4 regions of the Alcanivorax sp. genome follow, and region 3 is predicted to be linked to each of the others. Evidence: predicted binding sites of a transcription regulator. Region 3 holds the regulator's gene; each other region holds the start of a gene.
What was found. The regulator PhoB, encoded in region 3, activates phosphate uptake and scavenging genes when phosphate is short. The targets are predictions, from matches to a motif close to TGTCATANNNNTGTCANA.
Positions count from the first base shown of each region.

Region 1: a site for PhoB is predicted at 1,047-1,064, ahead of KZ772_RS15915 (phosphatase PAP2 family protein). Genes of this name have one in related genera too.
Region 2: a site for PhoB is predicted at 1,467-1,484, ahead of KZ772_RS02570 (prolipoprotein diacylglyceryl transferase family protein). Genes of this name have one in related genera too.
Region 4: a site for PhoB is predicted at 1,418-1,435, ahead of KZ772_RS09940 (TIGR00153 family protein). Genes of this name have one in related genera too.

Region 1 is NZ_CP080267.1:3,398,252-3,400,451, reverse strand. Features, by position in the region: gene KZ772_RS15920 (anhydro-N-acetylmuramic acid kinase) at 1-295, shown strand, start outside; gene KZ772_RS15915 (phosphatase PAP2 family protein) at 470-1,003, opposite strand; gene erpA (iron-sulfur cluster insertion protein ErpA) at 1,167-1,505, opposite strand; gene KZ772_RS15905 (polymer-forming cytoskeletal protein) at 1,597-2,061, opposite strand; gene KZ772_RS15900 (DUF6776 family protein) at 2,071-2,200, opposite strand, start outside.
Region 2 is NZ_CP080267.1:577,560-579,759, forward strand. Features, by position in the region: gene KZ772_RS02570 (prolipoprotein diacylglyceryl transferase family protein) at 237-1,397, opposite strand; gene KZ772_RS02575 (hypothetical protein) at 1,526-1,783, opposite strand; gene KZ772_RS02580 (GMC family oxidoreductase) at 1,937-2,200, shown strand, end outside.
Region 3 is NZ_CP080267.1:2,886,095-2,888,294, reverse strand. Features, by position in the region: gene ubiA (4-hydroxybenzoate octaprenyltransferase) at 1-439, shown strand, start outside; gene phoB (phosphate regulon transcriptional regulator PhoB) at 886-1,590, shown strand; gene phoR (phosphate regulon sensor histidine kinase PhoR) at 1,702-2,200, shown strand, end outside.
Region 4 is NZ_CP080267.1:2,144,560-2,146,759, reverse strand. Features, by position in the region: gene KZ772_RS09945 (inorganic phosphate transporter) at 1-627, opposite strand, end outside; gene KZ772_RS09940 (TIGR00153 family protein) at 638-1,318, opposite strand; gene KZ772_RS09935 (GspE/PulE family protein) at 1,614-2,200, shown strand, end outside.

The DNA.
Region 1 (2,200 bases), 510 kb from region 3:
CACTCTGGCCGAACTGACCGCTCGAAGCATCAGCGACGCGCTGGCGGATTTCGCCCCGCAACAACTGCTGGTCTGCGGCGGCGGCGCTCATAATCGACACCTGCTGGCACGGCTGCAGCATCATCTAGGCGTCCCGGTAACCAGCACGGAAAGCGAAGGCCTGCACCCGGATTGGGTGGAAGCCGCCGCCTTCGCCTGGCTGGCATGGGCACGGCTGGAAGGACAGTGCGGGAATGCACCGGCGGTCACCGGGGCGTCCAGAGAAGCGATTCTGGGCCAGGTCACCTTGCCCTGAAAGGCGACGAGCAACCTCTTCATTACCTCGCTACCCCCGTAGGAGTGGCGCTTGAGCCGCGAACCATTCGCCCTTTATCGCAAGTAAATTCGCGGCTCAAGCGCCGCTCCTACGGGGGTTTAGAAAAAGTGCGGCCGTATGGCCAGGGCGGGAGAGGATCGTCGAGGAGGAGGGCTAAACCAGCCAGAGCGCCAGCATGGCACAGCTGACGCCCAGCGTGGCGCCAGCGAGGATATCGCTGGGGTAGTGCACACCCAGCAGCACCCGGGACAGCCCCACCATTACCGCCAGCCCCAGGGCCAGCAACATCACCGGCGGGTAAAACACGCAGAGCAGGGATGCCATGACAAAGGCAGCGGCAGTGTGGCCGGAGGGAAAACTGAAACGGTCCGCCGGCTGGATAAAGGCGGACAGGCTTTCCAAGGCATCCGCCGGCCGTGGCCGCTTGATCATATGCTTAAGCAGCACAAACAGCGGCACCTCCAGAGCATAAGCCGCCATGGCGGTGAGTGCGAATTCACTGCCCCCCTGGCGATCCATCCACCAGATCAGCAGCGTCAGGGCCACATAGAAGGGGCCATCACCGAGCCGCGATACCATGCGGGCCATACGGGCACGACGGGCAGCCTGGGGCTGTTGAAGCAACCAGCACATGGCCCGGGTATCCGCGGCAGTCATTCGTTGAAATGTAGGTTTTGTCGTCATCATGGGGCTAGTGTCACCCGCAAAAACGACGATAAGTTGATCAAACGGTGAAGGTTTTGTGACAGTCAGGAGCTCTTGCCATATGAACACCCACCCCACCACACCTGTGCGGAGGGAGTTTCGCGGGCATCATGTCCACAGGATAGAAACGTTGACGCGAGCAGGTTCAGACTGAGAAAGAAGAACCACAACCACAGGTGGTGGCAGCGTTAGGGTTGCTGACCACAAAGCGTGAGCCCATCAACCCCTTTTCGTAATCCACCTGGGAACCGTCCAGATACTGGATGCTCATGGCATCGACCAGCAGGGTCACACCATCCTTTTCAACAATGGTGTCGTCATCGTTGACCGCTTCGTCAAAGGTGAAGCCGTAGGAAAACCCGGCACAGCCACCGCCCGTGATATACACGCGTAGTTTGAGTTGCGGATTGCCTTCGTCGTCACGCAGTTCCTTGACCTTGGCGGCGGCGGCATCGGTGAATGAGATCGGGGCGTTTTCGGTCATACTCTCGCTTGCAACGGGTGACGGATTGGCCCGTGGCCGGGAAGGCCAACGGGCTGATTATGTTCCAGTACCCGACTAAAACAGTCAAGAATTATTCGGCCACCGCTTCCTTGCCAGAAGCCTTGCCGGCGTTCTTGCCGGAGGCATCCGGTGCCGGCAGGTTACGGCGTTCATCGTCCAGGCGGACCAGCTTGCCATTGACCCGCGCGCCCATGACCATCTCGATCATCAGGTAATAGACATTGCCTTCCACGGAGGCCTTTTCGGCCAACTCCAGATTCTCAGTGGCGTGCACATCCCCTTCCACACGGCCATTGATGATGACTTGGGGTACCTGAATTTCCCCTTTGACCACACCGCTTTCGCCGATGATCAGACGGCCACCATCCTTGCCCACATTGATATTGCCTTCCACGGTACCCTGAACATGCAACCCGCCGGTGAATTCAATATCACCTCGGACCGTGGCACTGGGCGCAATCAGGGTGTGGTTACGGTAATCCTGGGACGAACCGGATGTACTGCTTGTTGCGGATTTCTTGTCTCGGCCAAGCACGGGTCTCTCCTACTGCCATTTTACGGTTTTTTGTGTCTGGTAACGGTTTCTGCCGCCGCTCTCAGCTTCTACATCTATGGCGTCCAGCTCCACCCCTTCCGGCACCTGAAAGCGGCCATTCAGCTCCTGGAAGTAACGA
Region 2 (2,200 bases), 1.7 Mb from region 3:
ACAAGCTACAAGCTACAAGCTACAAGCTACAAGCTACAAGCTACAAGCTACAAGCTACAAGCTACAAGCTACAAGCTACAAGCTACAAGCTACAAGCTACAAGCTACAAGCTACAAGCTACAAGCTACAAGCTACAAGCTACAAGCTACAAGCTACAACGCGGCTCAATAATGTTGGTATTTGAAACGCAAGAGGCCGCGCCCGAGTCCTGGGCGCGGCCTCTTGCGTTGGAAACACTACATTCGTTTCTCGTGTTGTAGCTTGAGGCTTGTAGCTTGCAGCTGTTCAAGCTGCCGCCTTCTCCCCTCTCCCTTGCACCCTTCCTCTTCACACCCTGCCTGGCTGCGCCAGTCTTCGGCCAGGCCGAAGCGGAGTTCGCCGGTGGTGATGGTGCTGGTGCCGGAGAAGAAGAACATGGTCACGGTGATGACCTGCAGGCTGAGGATGACGCCCGGTGTCCACAGGGCGCCCAGCCCGGCAGCCAGATCCGGGGCAAGGCCGGCATGGGCAGGTAGCGCCAGGCTGATGGCAATGCCATAGAGCGCGGCCAGTAGTGCCATCAGTTGGTAGACGGAGAACAGCTTGCTGCCGCCTCGATAATCTGCCCGCAGTGTCTCGGAATACACCCGCCACAACTGGCTGCTCACCAGACTCAGGGCAAAGGCCAGTGCAAATTGCCGATGGAAAAACAGGGCGCTGCAGAGCAGGGCCAGGGCGGTATAAATCACGCAGGTCACCGCCTGGATAGGAATGACTTTTACCGCTTCCATTTCCCCGGCAAAGGCGATCTTCTTGGTCTTGCCGATAAAGACATGATTAAGGGTACAGAACAGGCGCTGGGCCCACCGTGGTGAGCGATTCAGTGCCTTGCCGTAACAGCAGCCGAAGCTGATGCAGGCCAGCCGGCCGATGCCTTCACCCAGCACATAGGCAATGGACATGGCCGCCAGCATGGGCAGAATCGGCAGGGCCGTGTCCCACCAGCGCTGGCTGGCCAGGTCCGCCAGCCAGAGAAAAAGCGGGGCGATGATAATGCCCACAAAGCTGGCGCCGCCCACGGTAAAACCATGGCGGTTTTTCTCCACCACAGTGGCAATTATCTTGGCCGCAGGCAGGCAAATGGCCAGCACTCCCAACGTTAGCAGCAAGGCAGTACCAAGGGCTACGCCAGCGGAGGCGGTGAGCAGAATGAAGGCGGCAACGCCGAGCCCGCCGGCAATGCCGGTAAATAACCCATAGAAAGTCAGGTTCAGGCCTTGCCAGGAGCCATCGCTGTTTTTCTTCAGGGGTAGCGAGGCGACGAATTGCCAGCGTTCTTCCGGCAGGTGATGGAAGAGAAAGCGAAAGCTCACCCCGAAGACCAGGGTGCACCCTAACAAAAACAGATCCGCAGCCATCTGCTAGCTCCTCAACGGTGGCGTCGATTGTCAGGATGGTTATGGATCGGTGCGGAGGAATGACAGGGGGGTTACGATTGTGTGAAAGAGGAGGGGACTAACCTGGCAGGCATGCTGCGTGCTTTTTGCTAGTCCCGATTGCGAAGAAAACACTCCGCGGCTTGCACGATCAGTTCAGTGACGGAGCGGTCCTCCATCAGAGCCTGCATTTTCAGGCGCTTGTGCAGATCGGCGGGGATATCAGCTGTGAGGCGGCGGTAGCCGTCGCGAACGGCACCCGGGCGCTGCGGCTTCGCGGCTTTCTTCGGAGCAGGTTTGCGCGCGGCGCCATTGCGCTTGCGGGGGCGTTGCTGCTCTTCAATAGTGACGAAATCGATCTGTTCCATGGGTGCTGCAATGAGGCCGGCGAAGACAGTCGCCAGATTACTGGAAAGTGCTGCAAATAGACAGGATTGACAGTTAATTTTATAGTGCAAAACCTTGATTAAAAAAGCGTTGTCGCAAAGGTGACGATAAAAAAACAGGGGTTGGGGGAGACAATGGAAAATGTGGATGTCCTGATCATCGGCAGCGGCTTCGGCGGCTCGGTGATGGCCTGCCGGATGGCGGAGAAGGGAAGCCGGGTGGTGGTGCTGGAAAGGGGGCGGCGTTGGTTGCCGGAGGATTACCCTTCGGTATCCCAGCGAGACTGGCTGTGGGATGAAAAGGAACCGGAAAAACAGAACGGTTGGATTGATTTCCGCTATTTCGGCGACATGAGTATCGCCATGGGTGCCGGTGTTGGCGGTGGTTCCCTGATCTAT
Region 3 (2,200 bases):
ATTGTTCCTGGGCGCCGCCTTCAGCTGGGCCATCCCCATGGCGTTTGCCGCGGAAACCGGCGCGGTGCCGGAAATTGCCTGGCTGCTGTATGTGGCCAACCTGGTGTGGACCGTGGCCTACGATACCGAATACGCCATGTGTGACCGGGAAGACGACCTGAAACTGGGCATCAAGAGCACCGCCATCCTGTTCGGCGACGCGGACCGGCTGATGATCGCCATCCTCCAGGGCCTCACCCTGCTGGCCCTCATCATGGTGGGGCAGCGACTGGAATTCTCCTGGCCCTGGTATGCCGGCCTGGCTGGCATGTCCCTGAGCTTCCTGTTCCAGCACAGCCTTATCCGTTACCGGGAACGCTGGCCCAGCTTCCATGCGTTCCTCAATAATCACTGGGCCGGGGCGTGCGTGTTTATCGGGTTGTATTTTCAGTACTTCTGAGTGGCGAGCTCCTAGCTGCTAGCTACGACGCGAGTCCCAGGTGTACAACTGCTGCTCGCCATGGACTTCGCGCTGCCAAGGAAAAAACAAACAGCCCTTTAAGCGCGGGCAACCAAAACGCAAAGGGTTGCACTGTCCCATGTCGCGTTGCAGCTAGCAGCTAGTAGCTCGCCGCTTTCCTTCCTTGCTTTTCCCCCAATTTCCGACCAATTTGTCATACACATGTCACAAAAAAGCAATCTAATAGGGCAACATAGATAATCACCTGAATCCGTGACTTCAGCATGGATGCATGGTGTAAGAATTTGTTGTCACAGGGAATTTTCTGAAGAAGCGTCGCATCTGGGAATGCGATCGACTGAAGAAAATTTTCTGTGGCGGCAAAGGCTTGCATCAGGCGCCGTGATGAAGTCACGGATTCAGGTGTCAGGCAAGGAAGGAAAGCCATGTCCCGTAACCGTATTTTGATTGTTGACGACGAGCCCGCCATTCGGGAAATGGTGGCCGTTGCTCTGGAGCTGGCCGATTTTGATGTGCTGGAGGCGGAAAATGCCCAGCGTGGCCACGAAATTATTGTCGATGAGCGCCCGGATCTGGTGTTGCTGGACTGGATGCTGCCGTCTGTCACCGGTATCGAGCTGGCCCGCCGCCTCAAGCGTGATGAGACCACCAACGAAATTCCCATCATCATGCTCACCGCCAAGAGCGAAGAGGACAACAAGATCCAGGGCCTAGATGTGGGTGCCGACGACTACATTACCAAGCCGTTTTCCACCCGCGAGCTGATCTCGCGCATCAAGGCGGTGTTGCGCCGAGCCTCCAGTACGGCGGCGGACAAGGCCATCGAGGTGGAAGGGCTGTGCCTGGATCCGGTGAGCCACCGTATCAGCGCCGACGATGAGCCGGTGGACATGGGGCCCACGGAATACCGTCTGCTGGAATTCTTCATGAGCCACCAGGAACGGGCCTACTCGCGGACGCAGTTGCTGGATCAGGTATGGGGCGCCAACGTGTATGTGGAAGATCGCACCATCGATGTGCATATTCGCCGCCTGCGCAAGGCCCTGGCCCCCTTCGGCTACGATCGCTTTATCCAGACGGTCCGCGGCACCGGCTACCGTTTTTCGGTAAAATCCGCCAAGGCAGGCTGAGCCGACCCGTTCTGCATAGCGCATTGCGCGCAATCCGGAGAGGTGGTGCAATGCGGGTCGGTTACGGTTAATGCACCTATGTAGCCACAACGGAGCGGCGGAAGCGAGATCATGAAAGCCAGTCTGGCCAAGGAAGTAAATCGCATAGTCGGCCTGATTCTGCTGTCCGTTGTGGCAGCGCTGGCGGTGGGCCACATCTGGCCACTGATAGTGGGCCTGCTGGGCTATATCATCTGGAGCACCCGGCAACTGTTTGGCCTGTACAGCTGGCTGGTCCGCGATGACCATACCGAGCCCCCGGACAGCATCGGCCTGTGGGGGGAGTTCTACACCCGCCTGGAACACCTTTTTCAGAAAGAACGCCGCGCCCAGGAAAATCTGCAGGGCATCATTCACCGTGCCCAGCAATCCGTGAACGCCCTGGAAGATGTGGTCATCCTGATCGACCAGCACGGCTACCTAGAATACTGGAACCAGGCTGCGGAACGCTACATGGGGTTCAACGCCCGCCAGGATCTGGGCCAACCGCTAACCAATCTGGTCCGCCATCCGAAATTCACCGAATACCTGGGCAAGGGGGATTTCCGCGACGCCCTGGAGATTCCCTCAC
Region 4 (2,200 bases), 740 kb from region 3:
GCCGATATGCTTGAGCCCCTTGAGCAGGGTGACGGCGGTGATCGCGAAGCCCACCAGGAACATGTAGAAAGGCACCACCCGCTTGGCTCGCTGGAAGGGGTCGTCCTGGTTGAGTACCAGCTTCTGCACGCTCTTGATCAGGGCAAAGGAGATAAAGCCTGCCAGCAACGGCGAGGTGACCCAGCTGGCGACGATGTTGCCCACCTTGCCCCAGTTGACCGCATCCATGCCCACGCCCACGGCGGCAAAGCCGACAATGGCGCCGACGATGGAGTGGGTGGTGGAGACCGGCCAGCCGAACCAGGAGGCGACAATCAGCCAGATGCCGGCGGCCAGCAGGGCGGACATCATCCCGTAGACCAGATAGTGGGGGAATTCAGTAAAGACGCCCGCGTCGACGATGCCTTTACGTACCGTGGCGGTCACTTCGCCACCGGCCAGATAGGCACCACAGAACTCAAAGACGATGGCAATCATCACGGCTTGCTTGACCGTCAGGGCGCCGGAGCCCACGGATGTGCCCATGGCGTTGGCCACGTCGTTGGCACCCACGCCCCAGGCCATCAGGAAACCGAAGGCGCCGGCCATCAACAGCATCAGGTAGCTGTGTTCAATCATCCACTCCATAAGATAACTCCTAGCGTGCGACCAACATCTGCAGGCGGCCGCCCACTTTCTGGGCGCGATCAGCGAGATCGCCTACCCATTCGATGATCTTGTAGAGAAAAATGACATCCACCGGGGGCAGTTCGCTTTCCAGCTTGAACAGGGTGGAGCGGATGGTGATTTGCTGTTCGTCGTTGTTGCGCTCCAGGCGGTCCAGCTCTTCGATGAGCTCTTCCACGATCTGGATTTCGCGGCCGCTGAAGCCGGTCTCGATCAGCTCGTCGAGCTCGTTAATGGCTTTCTGGGCCTGGGCGGAGGTGTCGATGGCACCCTGCACATAGTCGCGCATCACATCGGCCAGCACCGGCGGGATGCTCATCTGCCGGCCCAGCATCAGCCCGGAGATGTCCTTGGCCTTGTTGGCCACCTTGTCCTGCACGCTGATCAGATCGAGCAGATCGGTACGGGGCATGGGCAGAAACAGGCTTTTGGGCAGGTTCAGGCGGAACTCTTTTTTCAGTTCGTCGGCCTGGTTTTCCAGTTCGGCGATACGTTTGCGGGCAGAGCGCGCCTTGTCCCAGTCCCCTTCGGTAACGGCGGCGAAGAAATCCGCCAGGGTGCGGGCACAATCGTGAACGGTGTCGTAATGTTGCTGTAGGGGCTTGATCGGTGAGCGGCCAAACAGGCCGGCAATGGAGCTTCCAAAGGACATAGGCGCCTCGGATCCAGAGTCAGGTAGAAATCAGTGTCCCACTTTCCCGGGGCGTCGCCCATAGGGAGAGGAGCTCGGGTCATGGCACGACCGTGCGTCTGTCACGGATGTGTCATGAAGCTGGCCGCGAGTATAGTCAAAGGCGTCGGGGCTGTCAGGGTTTACCTGTTATCGTTACAGTACTACAAAATAATGAGACAGGCGGCTCTGCCCGCCCACGACCCGGAGAGTTTCCGTGAACGCCACTGCCAACCCCGCCAAACTGGATGGTCTGCTGATTGATGTGCGCTGGCTGATGCGCGAGTTGCTGGAAGAAGGGCGTGTCAGTCAGGAAGACTTCAATGTCATTTCCACCACGCCGCGGGAAAAGAAGGAGCTGAATTGGCATCCGATTCAGGTGCTGGCGAAGTACCGGCTCACCGATCGGACCAATACCCATCAGTTGCTGGATGTGGACTTCCTGACCCACTGGCTGGGAGAAAAGGCGGGTATGCCGGTGTGTCACATTGATCCACTCAAGGTGCATGTGGACCAGGTGACCAATGTGATGAGCTACGCCTTTGCCGAACGTCACGGCATCGTGGCGGTGGAGGTGCTGCGGGACAAGGTGGTGGTGGCCTGCGATCAGCCCTTTGTGCGCGACTGGCAGGCCCACCTCAAGCAGGTGCTGCGTGATCGGGAGCTGGAGGTGGTGCTGGCCAACCCGGAGCAGCTGCGCCGTTACCGCGTTGAATTCTACAACCTGAGCCGTTCCATCGCCGGGGCTTCCGGCAACACCGGCCAGGAAATGTCCGGTATTACCAACTTCGAGCAGTTGCTGGAAGTGGGTAAGGGGCATCACGACGCGGACGACCAGCACATCGTCAATATCGTGGACTGGAT